Catenuloplanes indicus: one gene and its partner. The protein of the gene in region 2 interacts with the protein of the main gene of each other region in a pairwise test. Links are inferred from orthologs where the notes say so. Each region holds a gene or a part of one and is shown on either strand. Other genes may lie near its edges.

Evidence for each region.
Region 1: the proteins of nth (region 2) and aceE interact in binary tests that used the Escherichia coli proteins (3 or more experiments, as listed by UniProt). The link is inferred for Catenuloplanes indicus from one-to-one orthologs.

The regions. Positions count from the first base shown.
Region 1 is NZ_JAUSUZ010000001.1:3,040,809-3,051,870, reverse strand. Bases 3,967-7,283 are described here. They hold aceE (pyruvate dehydrogenase (acetyl-transferring), homodimeric type), read right to left. Parts: upstream 6,912-7,283; coding sequence 4,167-6,911; downstream 3,967-4,166. Other genes in these bases: J2S42_RS13615 (YjbQ family protein), read left to right, coding at 7,089-7,283; J2S42_RS13625 (methyl-accepting chemotaxis protein), read right to left, coding at 3,967-4,066. Outside these bases: J2S42_RS13635 (MFS transporter), read right to left, coding at 1-1,130; J2S42_RS13630 (SRPBCC family protein), read left to right, coding at 1,238-1,912; more of J2S42_RS13625, read right to left, coding at 1,922-3,966; more of J2S42_RS13615, read left to right, coding at 7,284-7,493; J2S42_RS13610 (DUF4139 domain-containing protein), read left to right, coding at 7,504-9,117; J2S42_RS13605 (thiamine pyrophosphate-dependent enzyme), read left to right, coding at 9,178-11,062. UniProt on the Escherichia coli protein: Component of the pyruvate dehydrogenase (PDH) complex, that catalyzes the overall conversion of pyruvate to acetyl-CoA and CO(2).
Region 2 is NZ_JAUSUZ010000001.1:5,172,487-5,183,076, forward strand. What follows is about bases 6,122-8,966. They hold nth (endonuclease III), read left to right. Parts: upstream 6,122-7,069; coding sequence 7,070-7,864; downstream 7,865-8,966. Other genes in these bases: J2S42_RS23415 (CapA family protein), read left to right, coding at 6,170-7,030; J2S42_RS23425 (TlpA family protein disulfide reductase), read left to right, coding at 7,861-8,478; J2S42_RS23430 (NUDIX hydrolase), read left to right, coding at 8,525-8,966. Outside these bases: J2S42_RS23385 (GatB/YqeY domain-containing protein), read right to left, coding at 1-35; J2S42_RS23390 (metallophosphoesterase), read left to right, coding at 61-954; J2S42_RS23400 (ATP-binding protein), read right to left, coding at 1,463-3,481; J2S42_RS23405 (acyl-CoA carboxylase subunit beta), read right to left, coding at 3,489-5,090; J2S42_RS23410 (Crp/Fnr family transcriptional regulator), read right to left, coding at 5,221-5,898; more of J2S42_RS23430, read left to right, coding at 8,967-9,244; J2S42_RS23435 (MarP family serine protease), read left to right, coding at 9,297-10,481. UniProt on the Escherichia coli protein: DNA repair enzyme that has both DNA N-glycosylase activity and AP-lyase activity. The DNA N-glycosylase activity releases various damaged pyrimidines from DNA by cleaving the N-glycosidic bond, leaving an AP (apurinic/apyrimidinic) site.

The DNA of each region.
Region 1 (11,062 bases), 2.1 Mb from region 2 along the record:
ATGTTGATGACGCCGAGGTCCTTGGCGCGGTTCACGGCGGCCGGCAGCACCTCGGTGATCAGCGCGGCGTCGACCGCGAGGTAGACGCCGTAGCCGCCGCCGAGCAGCACCGCGGCCACGATCGCGGCCGGGAAAGTCGGCCAGATCGCGAGGATCAGCGCGGCCACGGCCATCTCGACGCCGGACCAGATGACGAACGCCTTGCGCCGGCCGGACCGGTCGGAGATGCGGCCGGAGATCACGGCGGTGGCCATCATGCCCGCGGTGTAGAGCAGGATCAGGATCAGCAGCCCGGTCTCCGGGTCCGGATGCCGCACGCCGTCGGTCAGGAAGTAGAGCAGGTAGAGCGTGCCGAACGCATTGCCGAGCTGGACCAGGAAGCGGGTGCCCCAGGCCCAGGCGAAGTCCGGGTGCCGGCGCGGGCTGATCCACATCTCGGCGACCAGCGCACGCGGGGACAGCGGCGGGCGGTGGCCGCGCGGCAGCGGGTCGTCCGCGGTGCGCAGCGCGAACGGCAGGCCGAGCAGCAGCAGCGCGACCGCGACCGCGGTGTAGCCGCTGACCGTGCCGGTGAAGACCGCGGTGACCAGCACCGCGCCGACCACCAGGCCGAGCGACTGGGGGATGCCGACCCAGCCGGAGACCGCGGCCCGCTGCGCGACCGGCACCCGGTCCGGCACGGCCGCGGTCAGCGAGGCCAGCATGGCGTTCAGGAAGATCTGCACGGCGGTCCAGCAGAGCGCGACGCCGAGGAGCGTCTGCTGCCGGGACAGCAGCAGCAGGCCGAGCGCGGCGAGCACGGTGCCGCCGAACGTCCAGGCGTGCCGCCGGCCCAGCTCGCGGCCGCCGATGCGCACGCAGGTGCGGTCGGAGAGCGCACCGGCCAGCGGGTTCGCGATGATCGCGGCGAACGCGCCGGCCGCCATCACCCACGCGAGCGCTGCCTCCTTGCTAGCCGGTGCGATGCGCTCGATCTGTAGCGGCAGCAGCACCTGGATCGGGGTGAAGAACGCCATCCAGAGGCCGAGGTTCGCGCTGAACAGCAGCAGGATCCAGCCGCGGTGCACGCGGGCGGTGGGCTCGGCCAGCGCGGTCGGCAGCGACGTGGGTGTTGGATCGACGGTGGTCAGGAGCCACCTCCGGTCTCCGGCGTCGGGCGGATGATCCGCACGACGGCAGAAGGTGAAAGTTGCTCGGACTGTAGTCGCTCGGCGCGTCGTGCGGAAGCCCACCGGAAATGACCGTCTTGCACCTAAGCTCCCGGTTGTCCAGCAAGGTGACCAGGGGAAGGCGACGCCGGATGGTCGTGGTGGAACGGCACGGCCGCGTCGACGCGCCGGCAGAGGCGGTGTGGGACGTGGTCCGGCGCGCGGAGACCCTGCCGCGCTGGCTGGCCGGCGTGGCCCGGTGCGAGCAGGACGGCGACGGCCACGGTGCCCGCCGGCGCCTGACCGGTGACACCGGCACGGTGGTACCGGCCCGGATCATCGCCTACCGCGAGCCCTCGCTGATCGCCTGGCGGGAGTGCGCGGACGCGGACGCGCCCGGCGACCCGCCGCCGGTGCCGCTCGCGCGGGTCAGCGCGGAACTGCACGTGGAGCTGCGCCCGGACGGCGACGGCACGCTGATCCGGCTGATCCGGGTGCACCGCCCGGCCGGTTTCTGGCGCGGCGTGGCGCTGCGTCTGTTCGGAGTGCGCCGGATCGCGGCCCGCCTGGACCGCTCGCTGGCCGTGCTCGCGGCCGGCCGCATGCGCCGCACCGACGCGGACGCCCCGGCGCAGGCCGAGGACCTCGCGGCCCGGATGCGCCGGCTGGACGCGGGGTTCGCCGTGCGGATGCGGCGGTACCGGGACCCGGGCGCGGATGCGCCGGAACCGCGCGAGCCGCTCGTACGACGTACCGTGCGCTGATTTGATCCTCTAGAGGCGGAAGCGGCTGACCAGCGTCTGCAGGTGGCCCGCGGTCCCGCTGAGCGCGGTGGCCGCGTCCTGCGAGGTGTCCACCGCGCCGCGGGTCGTCTCGACGGTGTCGTTGACCCGGGTCATGGTCGCCGCGATCTGCTCGCTGCCCTGCGCCACCTCGCCGATGTTGCGGGCCATCTCGTTCGTGGTCGCGGCCTGCTCCTCGACCGCGGCCGCGATCGCGTTCTGGAAGTCGTTGACCCGGGTGATCGTCGCGGTGATCGCCTCGATCGCCTGGACCGCCTTCGCGGTGTCGGCGTCGATCGCGGACACCCGCGCGGTGACGTCCTCGGTGGCCCGCGCGGTCTCCTGCGCCAGCTCCTTCACCTCGCCCGCGACCACCGCGAAGCCCTTGCCGGCCGCGCCCGCCCGGGCCGCCTCGATGGTCGCGTTCAGCGCCAGCAGGTTCGTCTGCTCCGCGATGCTGGCGATCAGCTTCACCACGTCCGCGATCTTCTCGCTGGACACCCGCAACTCGTCGATCACGTCCGCGGCCCTCTTGGTCAGGCCAACGCCGTCCCGGCCGGCCGACGCGGCCTCCTGCGCGTTGCTGGAGATCTCGCTGATCGACGCGCCCATCTCCTCCGCACCGGCCGCGACCGTGGAGACCGCGCGGGACACGTCCGCCGCGGTCTCACCGGCCACGCCCGCCTCGGCCGCCGCGGTGGACGACGCGGCGGCCAGCTCGCCGCCGACCTCCGCCACCCGGCCCGCGGCCTGCGCGACCTGGTGGGACGCGTCGGTGACCTCGCTCATCAGCTCGCGCAGGCCGGTGACCGCGGTGTTCAGCGCATGGCCCATGTTGGCGATCTCGTCGCCGCCGGAGGGCGACACCCGGACCGTCAGGTCTCGCTCGGCCAGCCCGGCCAGCGCGCCGGTCAGGTCGCCGACCCGGCGGGAGATCCGGCGGGCCTGGACGTAGGCGAGCACGCCGCCGCCGATCGCCAGGATCAGGCCGACCGCGATGAACGCGGTGAGCATCTCGGTGCGGCCCGCCTCGACCTTGTCCAGCGCGGCGGAGTAGTCCGGCAGGTAACCGCCCACCGCGATCGCCCACTTGTACGGCTCGTAGTAGGTGACCACGGTGCGGGTGTCCGCGATCGCGGTGTCGGTCGTGCCGGCCAGCTGGTACGTGGCTGTGCTGTTGGCCCCGGCTTCTAGCTTCTCCGCCGTGGTGATGATCTCCTCGACGTAGCGGGTGCCGTCCGCGTCGGTGGCGTCCAGGAGCGTCTGGTCGACCGCCTCCGGGATGTCGGAGGCGATCACCCGGCCACGGTCGGCGGCGGCGGCGCTGAGCACCGAGACCCAGCCGTTCTGGCCGACCTCGGTCTCCGCGATCGTGCCGGTGAGCTCCGCGATCGCCTCGGCCTGCGGCACGCCGTAGAAGAGCGAGCCGATCACGCGGCCGCCGGCGTCCTTGATCGGGTCGTACGCGGTGATGAACCAGGTGCCGACCACCTGCGCCACGCCGCGGTAGGACTTGCCCGACTTGATCGCGGCCGCGACCGCGTTGTCCGTGCCGTCCGCGTTCTTCGCCGGGATATATGTGCCGATCGCCCGGTTGCCGCTCGCCGCCTTCACGTTCGTGGCGACGCGCAGCAGGTCACCGGCCTCGTTCATGCGCTGGAACACGGTGACGTAGCCGCCGATGAGCTGGGTGATGTCGTCGACCAGCGGCGTGGCGGCCTGGAGGTTGCGGTTCTGGCCGAGCCACTGCCCGTCGACCTCGGCGCGCGGTAGTGAGACCGTGGTCTTCGCCTGCGTGACCTGGTTGGTGGCCTCCCAGGTGGCGGTCTGCTCACTGTTCAGGCTCATGCCGCCCTGACGGGCCAGGTACCTGTTCGCGCTGTCCATGTCCCGGTTGACCTGGTTCTGCACCGTGTCGCCGGACGCCTTCACCAGCTGGGTGATGCCCGCGCTGACGTGGTTGAGATCCTCCTGGGTGAGCGAGTTCACGCTCTCCTCGGTGGTCTCCTGGAACGAGGCGGACTCGTAGGCGCCGACGCCGACCAGGATCGTGGCGGTGACCAGAACCCCGCCGACGCCCAGCATCAGCAGCTTGTGCCGCAGCTGAAACCCGTTCTGCAACCGTCCTGCACGCATGACCGACCAGATCGACCGATCATGTCCGGTTCTGAGGCGAAATCGAAAAATCCCCCGCCGACCGGTTATATCCGGTCGACGGGGGATCTGTGGGGCTAAATCAGGAATCGCCGCCGGTCTCGCCGACCGGCGCCGCGTGCACGTCGTCGATCGCGTACTTGCGGGCCGCGTCCGCCGGGACCCCGGCCGGTACCTTGCCGTCCAGCGCGAGCTGGCGCAGCGTGGCCACCGTGATCGACTCCGCGTCCACGTGGAAGTGGCGGCGCAGCGCGTGCCGGGTGTCCGACATGCCGAAGCCGTCCGTGCCCAGCGACGTGTACGACCCCGGGATCCACCGGGAGATCAGGTCCGGCACCGCGCGCATGAAGTCGCTGACCGCGACGACCGGGCCCTCGACGCCGGACAGCTTCTCCTGGACGTACGGCTTGCGCGGCGCGTCGCCCGGGTGCATCAGGTTGTACTCCTCGACCTCGACCGCGTCGCGGCGCAGCTCGGTCCAGGAGGTCACCGACCACACGTCCGCGGCCACGCCCCAGTCCTGCGCCAGCTGCTGCTGCGCCTTGAGCGCCCAGCCCATGCCGGTGCCGGAGGCCAGGATCGCCGCCTTGGGCGCGTCGCCGTCCACCGCCGGGGCGGGGGAGTAGCGGTAGATGCCCTTGAGCAGGCCCTCCACGTCCAGGTCGTCCGGCTGGGCCGGCTGGATGATCGGCTCGTTGTAGACGGTGAGGTAGTAGAAGACGTTCTCCTGCTTCTCGCCGTACATCCGGTGCAGGCCGTTCTCGACGATGTGCGCGATCTCGAACCCGAACGCCGGGTCGTACGCGACGACCGCCGGGTTCGTGGCCGCGAGCAGCAGCGAGTGACCGTCCTCGTGCTGCAGACCCTCACCGTTGAGCGTGGTGCGGCCCGCGGTGGCGCCGATCACGAAGCCGCGCGTCATCTGGTCGGCCGCGGCCCAGAAGCCGTCGCCGGTGCGCTGGAACCCGAACATCGAGTAGAAGATGTAGAGCGGGATCATCGGCTCGTCGTGCGTGGCGTAGGACGAGCCCGCGGCCGTGAACGACGCGACCGAGCCGGCCTCGTTGATGCCCTCGTGCAGGATCTGGCCGGTCGTCGCCTCCTTGTACGACAGGAAGAGCTCACGGTCCACGGACGTGTAGTTCTGGCCGTGCGGCGAGTAGATCTTCTTCGTCGGGAACAGCGAGTCCAAGCCGAACGTGCGCGCCTCGTCCGGGATGATCGGTACCCAGCGCTTGCCGAACTCCTTGTCCTTCATCAGGTCCTTGAGGAGCCGGACGAAGGCCATCGTGGTGGCGACCTTCTGCTTGCCCGAGCCGCGCTTGATGTCGCCGAACGTCTCGGTCGCCGGGATCGCCAGCTTCTTCGCCCGGGTCCGCCGGGACGGCAGATAACCGCCGAGCGCGCGCCGGCGCTCCTGCAGGTACTGCATCTCCTCGGAGTCCTCCGCCGGCTTGTAGTACGGCGGCAGGTACGGGTTCTCCTCGAGCTGCTTGTCCGAGATGTCCAGATAGAGGCGGTCGCGGAACTTCTTCAGGTCGTCCAGCGTCAGCTTCTTCATCTGGTGCGTGGCATTGCGCGCCTCGAAGTGCGACCCGAGCGTCCAGCCCTTGATCGTCTTCGCCAGGATCACGGTCGGCTGACCGGTGTGCTCGGTCGCCGCCTTGTACGCCGCGTAGAGCTTCCGGTAGTCGTGACCGCCGCGCTTCAGGCCCCAGATCTCGTCGTCCGACAGACCCTCGACCATCTTGCGGGTACGCGGATCGCGGCCGAAGAAGTTCTCCCGGACGTACAGGCCCGACTCGGCCTTGTACGTCTGGTAGTCACCGTCCGGCGTGGTGTTCATCAGGTTGACCAGCGCGCCGTCCGAGTCCGCGGCGAGCAGCGGGTCCCACTCCCGGCCCCAGACGACCTTGATGACGTTCCACCCGGCACCGCGGAAGAACGACTCCAGCTCCTGGATGACCTTGCCGTTGCCGCGCACCGGACCGTCCAGGCGCTGCAGGTTGCAGTTGACCACGAAGGTGAGGTTGTCCAGCTCCTCACGCGCGGCCAGGCCGATCGCGCCGAGCGACTCGACCTCGTCCATCTCACCGTCGCCGAGGAACGCCCACACGTGCTGGTCGGACGTGTCCTTGATGCCGCGGTGGTGCAGGTAGCGGTTGAACCGGGCCTGGTAGATCGCGTTCATCGGGCCGAGGCCCATGGACACGGTCGGAAACTCCCAGAAGTCCGGCATCAGACGCGGGTGCGGGTACGACGGCAGGCCGCCCCCGCGGTGCGACAGTTCCTGGCGGAACCCGTCCAGCTTGTCCTCGGTGAGGCGCCCCTCCAGGTAGGCGCGCGCGTACATGCCCGGCGACGCGTGGCCCTGGAAGTAGATCTGGTCGCCGCCGCCCGGGTGGTCCTTGCCGCGGAAGAAGTGGTTGAAGCCCACCTCGTAGAGGCTGGCCGAGGACGCGTACGTCGAGATGTGGCCACCGACGCCGATCTCCGGCCGCTGCGCGCGGTGCACCGTCATCGCGGCGTTCCACCGGATGTAGGCGCGGATCCGGCGCTCGATCATCTCGTCGCCGGGGAACCAGGGCTCCTGCTCCGGCGGGATGGTGTTGATGTAGTCGGTCGACGTCAGCGGCGGCACACCCACCTGACGCTCCCGCGCCCGCTCCAGCAGTCGAAGCATGACGTAGCGCGCACGCTTGGCGCCGCCCTCGTCGATCACTCCATCAAGCGACTCGACCCACTCGCTCGTCTCTTCGGGGTCGATGTCCGGAAGCTGGCTTGGTAGGCCATCGCTGATGACCGGGCGCTTGCGTTCCGTGGCCACGGGCATTCCTCAGGGTAGATGGAATCGGTCTATCTGTGGGATAAGTCTCTCCGGTCATCCTGCCTCGTGTGACGGGGGGCGTCACGCTTACCACCGTCAGACGCGATGCTTGACACAGATACCGCACGGTAACTTTCGCTTAACGAGGCAGACGGCCGGGGTGGAAGACTGCGCGTCATGCGCACCGAGGTGATCACCGTCCGCACCGGGGGCCGCCCCGCCGTCGCGGACATCACGGACCAAGCGGCCCGTTTCGTCGCAGGTCAGGGCGACGGCCTGCTCAACGTCTTCGTCCCGCACGCCACCGCCGGGGTGGCGATCCTGGAGACCGGCGCCGGCTCGGACGACGACCTGCTGACCGCGCTGGACGACCTGCTGCCCACGGACGACCGATGGCGGCACCGGCACGGCTCGCCGGGCCACGGCCGGGACCATGTGATGCCCGCCTTCGTGCCACCGCACGCCACGCTGCCGGTGCTCAACGGCCGGATCACGCTCGGCACCTGGCAGTCCATCTGCCTGGTCGACCCGAACGGCGACAACCCCGAGCGGCAGGTCCGTTTCTCGTTCCTGCCCGGCTAGATTCTCCGGCATGAGCGACGTCACCCCCGCCGCACCGGTCGACTCGACGATCACCGGCGTGATCGTCTACCCGGACCGCGCCCGCGTCACCCGGCACGCCACCGTACGACTGCCGGCCGGCGATCACACCGTGCCGCTCGGTCCGCTGCCGGCGGCCGTCGACGCAAGCTCGGTGCGGGTCGGCGGGCGGGGCGCGGCCACCGTGCTCGGCGTGGACGTGACCACGTTCTTCGCGGCGCGCAGCGCGGACCCCGAGGTGGTGGCGCTGGAGGAGCGGCGGCGCGCGCTGGAGGACGCGCAACGCGAGCTGGACGACGACGCCGCGATCGAGAAGGAGCGCGCGGAGTTCCTGCACGAGCTGGGCCGGCGGGCCGGCACGAGCTACGCGAAGGCGCTTGCCGAGGGTACGGCCGCGCCCGGCGCGATCGCGGGCTTCGGCGACTCGCTGGCCGAGCAGCTCGCGGCCGGCAAGGCCCGGCAGCGCGCGGCGGCTCAGCGCCGGGAACGGCTGGACGACGAGCTCTCCGCGGTGCATCGCGAGCTGGAGGCGCTCTACCGGAAGACGGCGCCGGACCGGCTGGTGGCGATGGTCGCGCTGGAGATGGCGCACACCGGCGCCGTCGAGCTGGAGCTGTCCTACGTGACGCACGGCGCCTCCTGGGAGTCCAGCTACGACGTGCGGCTCGACGCGGACGGGGACACGCTCACGCTGACCTGGTTCGGGCTGGTGTCGCAGCACACCGGCGAGGACTGGCCGGAGACCGACCTGCGGCTGTCCACCGCGCGCCCGGCCGGCCTGGTCACGGTGCCGGACCTCGACCCGTGGTTCCTGGACCGGCACCGGCCGGCCCCGCCGACGCCGCCGCCCGCGCCGATGCCCGTCTACGGTGCGTCCTACGACATGGCCGACGCGCCGGTGGCGGTGGCCGGGCCGCCGGTCGCGGCCGGGGCGGCGAGGATGGCCCGGGCCAAGGTCGTGGAGGCGGTCGCCACCGTGGAACAGGGCGCGGCCGCGGCCACCTACCGCCCGGCCCGTCCGGTCGCGGTCCCGGCGGACGGCACCTCGCACCGGGCCGTGGTCGCGTCGCTGGAGCTGCCGGCCCGGCTCGATCACGTGACCGCGCCGGTCCGGGACACCGGCGCGTACCTGCGCGCCACCGTGACCAACGCCAGCGAGCACACGCTGCTGCCCGGCCCGGCCGCGGTGTTCCACGGCGGGGACTTCGTCGGGCGTACCCGGCTGAAGCCCTGGGCCCCGGGCGAGGAACTGGAGCTGGCGCTCGGCGTCGACGACCGGGTACGGGTGGAGCGCGAGCAGACCCGGCGCACCGCGACCAAGGCCGCGTTGTCGTCCACCCGCCGCCGCGAGGCGGAGTACACGATCACGATCGGCAACCACACGCCCCGTGCGGCGCAGATCACCGTGCTGGACCAGCTGCCGGTGTCCCGGGACGAGGCGATCGCGGTGCGCGAGACCCGGTTCGACCCGGCACCGGCCGAGCGCACCGAGATGGGCGAGCTGACCTGGAAGCTGCAGGTCCCGCCCGGCGAGACGCGGACCGTCGTGTTCGGATTCCGCGCCGAGATCGGCAAGGGCGTCGAGCTGGACGGGTGGCGTGAGTGAACGGTCTCCATCAGACCGTTCGAGTGGCCCCGGGCGGCGCGGGTCGGTAATGCTTTCGGGGTGACCACCCCTCAAGATCTCGACGAGCGGTTCCGGGAGGCGGTCGGCGCGCTGACCAAGCCGGACGAGCGGCGGACGTCCGCCGACCCCGTCCGGGACGGCAGCGGGCTGACCGGCGCCCGGGCGCTCGAACTCTTCGACGCCCAGCTCACCAGCCGGCACCTCGACCTGGCCTCGCGCTGGCTGCGCAGCTTCGGCGAGGGGTTCTACACGATCGGCTCGTCCGGCCACGAGGGCAACGCGGCGGTCGCGTCCGCGGTCCGGCACACCGACCCGGCGCTGCTGCACTACCGCTCCGGCGGCTTCTACTGTGCGCGCGCGGTCCAGGCGGCCGGTGGCGAGTCGCCGCTCGGCGCCGGGCCCCGGCACGCCGCGACCGAGCACGACGACGGCGTCTCGCTGGCCGAGGCGGCCCGCGACGTGCTGCGCGGCTTGATCGCGTCCAGCCAGGAGCCGATCGCGGGCGGCCGGCACAAGGTCTTCGGCAACGCGGCGCTGCACGTGGTGCCGACCACGTCCACGGTCGCGTCGCACCTGCCCCGGGCGGTCGGCACCGCGGTCGCGATCGAGCACGGCCGGCACCTGGCGTCCGTGGAGCGGCCCGGCCCGTCCCGCCCGGCGCCGGTCTCGCCGTGGCCCGCGGACGCGATCGTGGTCGCCTCGTTCGGCGACGCGTCGGTCAACCACGCCAGCGCGCAGGCCGCGTTCAACACGGCCGGCTGGTCCGACCACTCCGGTGCCCGGGTACCGCTGCTGCTGGTCTGCGAGGACAACGGGCTCGGCATCAGCGTGCCGTCGCCGGAGGGCTGGGTCGCGGCGCTGCTGTCCACCCGGCCGGGCATCCGCTACTTCCACGCGGACGGTTGCGACCTGGCCGCCACCTACGACGCCGCGGCCGAGGCCGCCGGGTACGTGCGGAGCGAGCGCCGGCCGGCCGTGCTGCACCTGGAACTGGTCCGGCTGATGGGCCACGCCGGTGCGGACGCGGAGATCGGCTACCGCACCGCGGCCGAGCTGGCCGCGGACGTCGCCCGCGACCCGCTGGTCACGACCGCGCGGCTGCTGGTCGAGGCGGGGCTGGCCGGTCCGGCCGAGCTGATCGGGCGGTACGACGAGATCGGCTGGCTGGTCCGCAAGGTCGCGGAGGAGGTGCTGGGCGAGTCCAAGCTCGCCACCGCGGCCGAGGTGATGGCGCCGATCGCGCCGCGCCGGCCGGTGCGGACCGCGCACGCGATCACCGAGGCCGCGTCGTTCGCCGGCGGCCCGGGCGCGGCCGCGCGGGCGGCCGCGCTGGAGCGGCTGCCGGAGACGCGCGGGCCGCTCACGCTCGCCCAGACGATCAACGCGACGCTGGCCGACGCCGCGCTCACGTACCCCGGAATGATCGTTTTTGGTGAGGACGTGGCCGCCAAGGGCGGCGTCTACGGCGTGACCAAGGGCCTCGCCGACCGCTTCGGCCCGGACCGGGTGCTGGACACGCTGCTGGACGAGACGTCCATCCTGGGCTTGGGGCTCGGCGCCGGGCTGGCCGGCCTGCTCCCGGTGCCGGAGATCCAGTACCTGGCCTACCTGCACAATGCGGAGGACCAGCTGCGCGGCGAGGCCGCCACCATGCAGTTCTTCAGCCGCGGCGCGTACCGCAACCCGATGGTCGTACGGATCGCGGGGCTCGGCTACCAGGAGGGCTTCGGCGGCCACTTCCACAACGACAACTCGCTGGCCGTACTCCGCGACATCCCCGGCCTGGTGGTGGCCGTGCCGGCGCGCGCGGAGGACGCGGCGCCGATGCTGCGCACCGCGCTCGCGTCCGCGCAGACCGACGGCTCGGTGGTCGCGATCGTCGAGCCGATAGCGCTCTACCACACACGTGACCTGTACGCGGACG
Region 2 (10,590 bases):
AGGTCTTCGTTGAGGCGGTCCTTGAGCGTACCCATGGGCAGTGAAACTACCCTGGGTCCCATGCGGAAGCGCACCCTTTTCAGCCTGGCCGCCGGTACGGTCGCCGCCGGAGCCGCCACCCTCGCCTATGCCTCACTCATCGAGCGCAACATGTTCACGCTGCGCCGATTCGACGTGCCGGTCCTGGCTCCCGACGCCGAGCCACTGCGCATCCTGCACATCTCGGACATGCACATGATGCCGGAGCAGCGCCGCAAGCAGCGCTGGGTCGCCGCGCTCGCCGCTACCGACCCCGACCTCGTCGTGGTCACCGGCGACAACATGGCCGACCCGGCCGCCGTCCCCGGCGTCCTGCGCGCGCTCCAGCCGCTGCTCGACCTGCCCGGCGCGTTCGTATTCGGCTCCAACGACTACCGCGGCCCGGTCTTCAAGAACCCGTTCTCCTACTTCAACCCCGACCGGGAGTACGTCCAGGGCGTCGAACTGCCCGCCGACGAGCTCCGCCAGGTCCTGGTCGACGCCGGCTGGCACGACATGAACAACACCCGCACCACGATCAAGGCGGGCGGCCGCGTGATCGAACTGGCCGGCGTCGACGACCCACACGTCGACCGCGACGACTACCCACTGGTCGCCGGCCCCGCGTCCGCCGCCGCAGACCTGCACGTGGCCCTCACCCACAGTCCCGAGCCCCCGCTGCTCGACCTGATGGCCGCCGACGGCTTCGACCTGCTGCTGGCCGGCCACACCCATGGCGGCCAGGTCTGCGTCCCGTTCTACGGCGCCCTGGTCACCAACTGCGGCATCCCCCGCAGCATGGTCAAGGGCCTGCACCGCTGGCCCGGCTCCGACTCCTGGCTCCACGTCTCCGCCGGCCTCGGCACCCACCCCACCGCCCCCGTCCGCTTCTCCTGCCCCCCGGAGGCCTCCCTGCTCACCCTCATCCCGCGCTGACCTGCGGAAACGCGCGAAGGGGTATACCGATTTCGCGTGGGCGGTGCGGTCGGATAGTATTTGTACCGCACCCCGGGGTATGGCGCAGCTTGGTAGCGCGCCTCGTTCGGGACGAGGAGGTCGTCGGTTCAAATCCGGCTACCCCGACCGGTAAGTGCAGGTCAGGCCCGGTCTCCACAAGGAGACCGGGCCTGACTCGTTTCCGGCATCGCCAACGACTCACCGGTTCTCGGCGAAGGCGATCCGGCTGAGTTTGCGCCGGGGCCTCTCGCCGCACGTCGTCGGCTCGTGGGGTATCCGCCTGACGACGATGTCGCCCCGGGCGGAGGGCGCCCGTCCGCGGAGCCGGGCTCGAATCCGTTCATCGGCGCGATCGTTCGGCCCCAGGGGTGAAGCTGCCTCGGGGGTTCGGCGACCACGGCGGGACCGGCAGGGAGGAGCGCCAGCGACGACCGTGGCCCGCGGGAGCATGCGGGCCGGGCCACGCCGGAAGTGGGAAAAGCGGCCTCTAATCGGGGTTGAGCACGGCCAGCAGGGTTCCGGCGGCCACGTGGATACCGGGCTGGACCGGGACCGAAGCGACCACGCCGGCCGACGGGGCGTGGACCGGGTGCTCGACCATCGAGGATTCCAGCGTCAGCAGCAGATCACCGGCCCGCACGCGCTGGCCCGGCACCACCATGACGCGTGCGATCGCCCCCGGCAGCGGTGCCGTGAGGGACCCGTCGGTCAGTTCGGACGGCCGCGGGAAGCGGGGGAGCTCGGTGAGGGCGACGGAGCCCTCGGGGCTGTCGACGTAGGAGACGTCGGTGACGCGGTGGACGCCGAAGGTGAGACGGATGCCGTTGACGTCGAGGACGACGCGGTCGGGGGCGGCGGAGACGACGGCGACCGGGGGGTGGTCGTCGGTCAACGGTGGGGCACCGAGGCCGGCCAGGTCGAGTTCTTCCGGGTCGACGGCGCGGACCCACCAGCCGGCCAGCTCGCCGGTGCGCTCCAGGCGGTAGCCGACCTCGACCGGGCCGGCCGGGCCGTCGTAGACGGTGATCTGGGCGCCGGAGGGGACGTTGCGCCAGCCGGACGGGATGGTGGCGAGAACGGGACTGCACGCGCGGCGGGCGGCGGCACCGGCCAGGGCGGCGGCCAGGCAGGAGACGCGGACCGCGTCGACCGAGGAGAGCAGCGGGGCGAAGACCTCGGGGTGGCGGTCCAGGAAGTTGATGTCGACGTTGCCGGAGCGGAACGCCGGGTGCCGCAGAACACGTACCAACAAATCGCGGTTGGTCACGACGCCGTGTACGTGCGATCGCGTCAGCGCGGCGGCGAGCATGCGGGCGGCCTCGTGCCGGGTCGGGGCCCAGGCGACCAGCTTCGCCAGCATCGAGTCGTAGTAGACACCGACCATGGAACCGTCCGCGACGCCGGTGTCGAGGCGCAGGCCGGGCTGGAGCAGTGGCTTGAACGAGCCGGCCACGTCGGGGACGTGGAAGCGGTGCAGGCGGCCGGTGGACGGCAGCCAGGCGTACGCCGGGTCCTCGGCGCAGAGCCGCACCTCGATCGCGTGGCCGCGGACCGGTGGCGGTGCGTTCATCGGCAGCGGGGAGCCCTCCGCGACCAGCAGTTGCAGGCGCACCAGGTCGAAGCCGGAGACGCACTCGCTGGTGGCGTGCTCGACCTGGAGCGCGGTGTTCATCTCCAGGAAGAAGAAGTCGCCGGACGGCGCGAGCAGGAATTCGACGGCACCGGCGCCGACGAAGCCGGACGCGCGGACCACCGCGGTCGCGGCGGTGCAGAGCTGGGCGCGGAGGGTGGGCGAGACCGCGGGGGACGGCGTCTCCTCGATCAGCGTCTGGTAGCGGCGCTGGATCGAGCACTCGCGCTCGCCGAACGTGATCACGCCGCCGGTGGAGTCCGCGATCACCGGGATCTCGATATGCCGGGCGCGTTCCACGTACGGTTCGGCCAGCGCTGTGCCGTTGCCGAACAGGCCGGCGGCCTCGCGGCGGACCGCGGCGAACGCGTCCGCGAGTGTGTCCGGGTCGCGGACGATGCGCATCGCCCGGCCGCCGCTGCCGACGTCCGCCTTGACCAGCACCGGGAAGCCGGGCACGTGTTCCGGCTCGCCGAACGCGGGCAGCATCGGCACGCCCGCGTCGGCCAGCAGCGCACGCGACTCCAGCCGGGAGGTGAGCAGCGCGATCGCCTTCGGCGGGGCACCGACCCAGGTCAGGCCCGCGTCGATGACCGCGGCTGCGAAGTCCGCGTCGTCGGCGAGCAGACCGTAGCCGGGGTGCACCGCGTCCGCGCCGGTTTTCCGCGCGGCGCCGAGGATCAGGTCACCGCGCAGGTACGTGGCGGTCGGCGCGTTCCCCGGCAGGTGCACCGCGTAGTCGGCCTCGGCCACGTGTGGCGCGTCGGCGTCCGCGTCCGAGTAGACCGCGACCGTCTCGATGCCGATCAACCGGCAGGTCGCGAAGATCCGCCGGGCGATCTCTCCGCGATTGGCGACCAGGAGTCGTCGGATCATCAAGCCCTCACATCCGGAAAACGCCGAACCGGTCGGCGCCACCGACCGGGCCACTATGGATCGCGGACAGACACAGGCCGAGTACGGTCCGGGTGTCCCGCGGGTCGATCACGCCGTCGTCGTGCAGCCGGCCGGAGACGAACAGCGCGGCGGTCTGCGCCTCGACCTGCCGTTCGACGTTCACCCGCAGGTTCCGGTCGAAGTCCTCCTCGTACCGCTGGCCCTTGACCTCGGCGGCCTGCCGGGCCAGCGCGGTGAGCACGCCGGTCAGCCGCTCCGGCACGAGCGCGGCCGCGCGGGCGTTCGGCCAGCTGAACAGGAAGCGGGGGGCCATGGCGCGGCCGGACATCGCGTACGCGGCCGGCCCGTGCGCGGCGCCCAGGTTCACGGCCAGGTGCGGTACGCCGGACGCGGCGACCGCGCTCATCATCGCGGACGCGTGCTTGACGATCCCGGCCTGCTCGAACTCGGCGCCGGTCCGCAGCCCGGGCGCGTTCTGCAGGAAGATCAGCGGCGTGCCCGACGCGTTCGCCAGCTGAATGAACTGCGCACCCTTCTGCGCCTCCGCGGAGGCCAGCGGGCCGCGCGCGTTGGCCAGCACGCCGACCGGGTAGCCGTGCACCTCGCCCCAGCCGGTGACCAGCGCGGTGCCGTAGCCGGGCTTGACCTCGTCGAAGTCGCTGGCGTCCAGGATCCGGGCCAGCACCTCGCGTGGGTCGAACGGGGTGCGCTCGTCCGCGGGCGGGATCGCCAGCAGGTCCTCGGCGTCGTACTTGGGTGGCGCGGCGAGCGCGGTGCGCGGCGGTGGGCCGAGCTTGCGCCAGTTGAGCCGGCGCATGCACTGGCGGGCCAGGCGTACCGCGTCGCGCTCGTCCTCGGCCAGGAAGTCGGCCAGGCCGGAGCGGGTGGCGTGCATGGCGGCGCCGCCGAGCGCCTCGCCGTCCGGGATCTCGCCGGTCGCCTCCTGGACCAGCCGCGGCCCGGCCACCGAGACCTTGGCCTGCCCGCGGACCAGCACCGTGTAGTCGGACAGGCCGGGCAGCCAGGCGGCCACGTCGACCGCGTCGCCGAAGACCACGCAGATGGTGGGGATCCGGCCGGCGGAGAGCCGGGCCAGGTCGCGCAGCACGCTGCCGCCGGGCACGAACGCCTCGACCTGGGCGGGCAGGTCCGCGCCCGCGGACTCGACCAGGCTGATCAACGGCAGCCGGTTGGCCAGCGCGATCTCGCCGGCCCGTTCGATCTTGCGGAGCGCGATCGGGTTCAGCACGCCGCCACGTACGGTCGGGTCGTGCGCCACGATGACGCACTCGACGCCCTCGACCACGCCCAGGCCGGTGACCACGCCGGCGCCGACCGGCTGGTCGGTGTGCCAGCCCGCGACCGGGGACAGCTCCAGGAACGGTGCGTCCTGATCGAGCAGCAGGTCGATGCGCTCGCGGGGCATCAGCCGGCCGCGGGCGTGGTGCCGGGTGACGTGCCGTTCGCCGCCGCCGGCGCGCGCCAGGTCGAGCGCGTTCACCAGCGCGCCGAGGCGCTCCAGCATCGCGTCCCGGTTCTCCTGGTACGTCGGGTTGCGCGGATCGATGGCGGTGTCGAGGACAGCCATGTGCAACCCCTCTACGTCTGTGCGGCCCGGCCCTGTTGCCACACGTCGTAACGAGCGACCCGCAGGGGCGAAACGCGCCGAGCCCCGGCGGGTGATCCCGCCGGGGCTCGAAACGATGAAGGGGCTGTGCCTAGACGCGGGCCCGGCGGGCCAGGCGCTCCGGGTCCAGGATGATCACGCTCTTGCCGTCCAGGCGCAGCCAGCCGCGCGACGCGAAGTCGGCGAGCGCCTTGTTGACGGTCTCCCGGGACGCGCCGACCAGCTGGGCCAGCTCCTCCTGGGTGAGGTCGTGCGTGACGCGGAGGACGCCCCCGTCACGGGTGCCGAACCGGCCTGCCATCTGCAGGAGGTTCTTCGCGACCCGGCCGGGGACGTCGGTGAATATGAGGTCGGCCAGGTTGTCGTTCGTCCGTCGTAGCCTGCGGGCGAGTACCCGGAGCAGCTGCTCCGAGATCTCCGGCCGGTTGTGCAGCCACGGGCGCAGCGCCTGCTTGCGCAGCCGGGCCAGCCGGGTGTCGGTCACCGCGGTCGCCGTCGCGGTGCGCGGGCCGGGGTCGAAGAGCGAGAGCTCACCGAGCATGTCCGACGGACCCATGATCGAAACGAGATTCTGCCGGCCGTCAGCCGCGCGCCGCCCGAGCTTGATCTTGCCGGACAGTACGATGTACAGGCTGTCCCCGGGCTCGCCCTCGTTGAAGACGACCTCGCCCTTCCGGATCTCGAGGGTCTCCATCTCCTTGGCGAGCGCCTCGGCCGCCTCAGGATCAACCCCCTGGAAGATCCCGCTGCGGGCCAACACCTCGTCCATGCGCACCTCCGCCAAGCGCCGAGCTGTTTCTGCTACCGGTCAGAACCTGGATGGCCGGTGAAGCCTTCGCGCGCAGTCAGTCTAGGCGCACGCGGGCCGGAATCGGGCGTGCACCCCAGGAATCTTGATCCGGAAGCGTAACCAACCAGACCTCAACGGACGGTAACATCCGGCGCCCGTCAGCTCTAGAGCGAAGATCACGCTCCGCAGTTCGACTTCCGATCTCGGCTCCGTGCGTTTGTTCAGTATGGCGCGCAAACCGGTCTTTGTTGTGCTTTTCGCCCTGGCCCTCCTGCTTGCCGGTGGACTGTCCGGCGTCCACGCGATCTCGGTCGCGACCGCCGCGGGCACCCGGCCGCTCTGGCTCGGGGTGCCGCCGCTCGTGCCGGTGGCCCCCGCTCCCTCGCCCCCGCCCCGTCCGGCCGGGCTGATCTCGATCGCCGCGATCGGGTCGATCTCCGAGGCCGGCCGGCTCGACGGCGTCCGGGCGCTGCTCGGCGCGGACGTGGTGACAGCCGCGGCGCCGCGAAAGACCAACATCAAGATCATCGGCGGGTACGGCACGGCGGCGGCCGAGATCCGTGGGGTCCGGGTCGCGGTGATCGGCTTCCCGGCCGGTGCGGTCATCGACCTGACCGCGGCGAAGCGCACGGTGACCGCGGCCGCGCGGCACGCCGACCTGGTCGTGGTGCACGCCCGGCTGGGCACGCCGGGCCGCTACCGAGTGGCCGCCGGCGTCGAACGGTACCGCCGGCAGAGCCACGGCGACCCGGTCCGGTTCGCGCACGGCGTCGTGGACGCGGGCGCGGACCTGGTGCTCGGCCACGGCCCGGGGGTGCTTCGCGGCATGGAGTTCCACCGCGGGCGGCTGATCGCGTACAGCCTCGGCACGTTCACCGGCCCCGGCGGCCGGACCGGGCGGTACGCCGCCGCCGGCGTGCTCCGCGTCACGCTGCGCGCGGACGGCCGCTGGGCCGGCGGCACGTTCACCCCGACCAGGGCGGACCGCGCCGGACACCCGGTGCCGGACCGCACCGGTGCCGGGCTGCGGCACGTGCGTGAGCTGTCCGCGGCGGACTTTCCCGGCACCGGGCCGGTGATCAGCGAGAACGGCGCGCTGACGGCCGGATAGACGACCGCCGGAGGCGGCGGGCCCGGGCTTCGACGTACGCTGGCCGATGTGACCCGCACGTCCGCCCCGGCCGAGTCCTCGCTCGCGTTGACCCGCCGCGCCCGCCGGATCGGCCGGTTGCTCACCGAGACCCATCCGGACGCGCACTGCGAGCTGGACCACGACGGGCCGCTGCAGCTGGCCGTCGCCACCATCCTCTCCGCCCAGTGCACGGACAAACGGGTCAACGAGGTCACGCCGAAGCTCTTCACCCGCTATCCCACGGCCGCGGACTACGCGGGCGCGAACCGGGCCGAGCTGGAGGAGCTGATCCGGCCGACCGGCTTCTTCCGCAACAAGACCAACTCGCTGATCGGCCTCGGCCAGGCGCTGGTCGAGCGGCACGGCGGCGAGGTGCCCGGCAAGCTGGACGACCTGGTCAAGCTACCCGGCATCGGCCGGAAGACGGCGAACGTGATCCTCGGCAACGCGTTCGACGTGCCCGGCATCACGGTCGACACCCACTTCCAGCGGCTGGTCGCCCGCTGGGGGCTGACCGCGGAGACCGACCCGGTCAAGATCGAATATGCGATCGGCGCGCTCTACCCGAAGCGCGACTGGACCATGCTGTCGCACCGGATCATCTTCCACGGCCGCCGCGTCTGCCACGCCCGCAAACCGGCCTGCGGCGCCTGCACGCTCGCGAAGGTCTGCCCGTCGTTCGGCACCGGCCCGACCGAGCCCGAGGTCGCGGTGAAGCTGCTCAAGGGCCCCCGGGCCGGTGCGCTGGCCGAGGCGGTCGGGCTCGACCCGGCGCTGGTGCCCGGGGCCGCGGCCACCGTGGACGTGCCGTGAGACGTGCGGTCCGGTCAGTCGCGGCCGCGCTCGTGCTCGCACTGGCCGGGTGTGCCGGCACCCCCGCGATCACCCCGACCGCGGGCGACGTGGTGATCGCGTCCCCGTTCGCCGACTGCGCCGCGCTCACCACGCCGATCGCGGATTCCCCCGCACCGCCCGGTGACGTGCTGCTGGACCGGCTGCCCGAGCTGGAGCTGTCCTGCCTCAACGGCGGCGACATCGTCGCGCTCACCGAGCTGCGCGGGCCTGCCGTGATCAACCTCTGGGGCTCCTGGTGCGGGCCGTGCCGGGCCGAGCTGCCGGTCGTCCAGGCCTACGCGGACCGCGCCGGCGACCGGCTGCGCGTCCTCGGCGTGGACACCGGCGACCGGCAGTCCACCGCCGAGGACCTCGGCCGCGAGCTGGGCTTCCGCTTCCCGTCCCTGTTCGACCCGAACAAGGAGCTGCTGACCGCGCTCAGCGTCGCCAAGCTCGGCGCGCCCGGCCTGCCGACCACCGTGCTGATCGACGCGGAGGGCCGGGTGCGCGGCGTGCACCAGACCACCGCGCTCGACGAGGCCGCGCTGGACCGGTTCGTCCGGGACCACCTCGGCGTGACGGTCGCCGGATGATTGAGCGGTTCCGGCCCGGCGGCCGTAGATCAAGCGGAGGTGAGGCGTGAGCGACGAGATCCCGGAGTGGCTGGCGCCGCTCGCGAAGCGGGCCGCGTCCGCGACCGCGCGCGACTTCACCCGCATGCCGACGCCCACCGGCGAGGGCCGGGCCAGCGCCGTGCTGGTGCTGTTCGGCGAGGGCCCGGACGGGCCGGACGTGCTGATGCTGGAGCGCGCCGCGGATATGCGCAACCACGCCGGCCAGCCCGCGTTCCCCGGCGGCGCGGCCGACCCGGACGACGCGGACGCGGTCGCCACCGCGCTGCGCGAGGCGAACGAGGAGGTCGGGCTGGACCCGGCCAGCGTCACCGTGCTCACCGAGCTGCCGAAGCTGTGGATCCCGGTCAGCCGGTTCGTGGTCACGCCGGTGCTGGCCTGGTGGCACGCGCCGCACCCGGTGCACCCGCGGCAGCCGGCCGAGGTCGCGCACGTGGCCCGGCTGCCGATCGCGGAGCTGTGTGATCCCGAGCACCGGCTTCAGGTGCGGCACGGCAGCGGCTGGATCGGTCCCGCGTTCGACTCACAGGGCATGGTGGTGTGGGGTTTCACCGCCGGTGTGCTCTCCGCGCTGCTCGACATGGGCGGCTGGAGCCGGCCCTGGCCGCGCACCCGCGTCGCCGAGCTGGACGACCGGTTGCGGCCGGTGCTCGTACCCCCGGAACGTTCCTCGAATGGCCCGGCGGCGCCGCCGCCGGCCGACGACGTCAGCGGTCCCCTCGCATGAGGCGTCGTCGCAGCCCTCGGCGGCCCCTGGCCGGCATACCTACCCTAGGCGGGTGTCCGTGACCGACATCGTCCTCTTCCTGCTGGTACTGCTGTTCGCGGCGAGCGGCTACCGGCAGGGATTCGTGGTGGGGACGTTGTCCTTCGCCGGATTCTTCAGCGGGGCCCTGCTCGGCCTGCAGCTCGGCCCGCTGATCGCGGCGCAGTTCGCCGACCCCGGGCTGCGCGTCGTCGCCTCGCTGGTCGCGATCTTCCTGCTCGCGGTGGTCGCGCAGACGCTGGCCGGCTGGTTCGGCGCCCGGCTGCGGCACGGCATCGTGAACCCGACCGGCCAGCGGATCGACGAGGTCGGCGGCGCGCTGGTCTCGGTCTGCGCGGTGCTGCTCGTCGCCTGGCTGGTCGCGGTGCCGCTGGCCTCCTCGTCCGTACCGTGGCTGGCCCGCTCGATCAAGAGCAGCTACCTGCTCGGCGCGGTCGACTCGGTGATGCCGGCTCAGGCCGAGGCGCTGTCCCAGGGCCTGCGCCAGACGCTCAACACTCGCGGCTTCCCGGAGGTCTTCAGCGGCCTCGGCACCACGCGCGCGCCGCAGGTCGAGGCGCCCGACCCGGCACTGGCGCGGTCGCCGGTGGTCCAGGAGGCGCGGCAGTCGGTCGTCAAGATCCGCGGCATAGCCAACGACTGCAGCCGCCGGCTGGAGGGCTCCGGCTTCGTCTACGCGGATGACCGGGTGATGACGAACGCCCACGTGGTCGCCGGCACCGACTCGGTCAGTGTGGAGGTCGGCGAGGAGCGGCTGGAGGGCCGGGTCACGGTCTACGATCCGGAACGCGACCTCGCGGTCATCTACGTCCCCGGGATGGACGCGCCGGTCATGGAGTGGTCGCGCGAGGCCGGCAGCCGGTCGGAGAGCGCGATCGTGCTCGGCTACCCGCTCGACGGCCCGTACAACGCGCAGGCTGCCCGCCTCCGCGACGTCGGCGACATCACCGGCCCGAACATCTACAACTCCCGTCAGGTCACCCGCGAGATCTACACGATCAACGCGCTGGTCCGCAACGGCAACTCCGGCGGCCCACTGGTCGACGCGCAGGGCGACGTTCTCGGCGTCATCTTCGCGGCGGCCGCGGACGACCCGAACATCGGCTTCGCGGTCACGGCGGAGGAAGCGGCACCGATCGCGCAGCAGGGACTGGACCGCACACGGGCGGCCGGGACCGGTGAGTGCACGGAGAGCTGACCGAAAAATCAGGATCTGGAGTTCCCGCTTCCAGCGTGGTTGCGGTCCGCATGCTCCCGCGGGCAGCGGTCGTCGCTGGCGCTCCTCCCTTCCGGTTCCGCGACGGTCA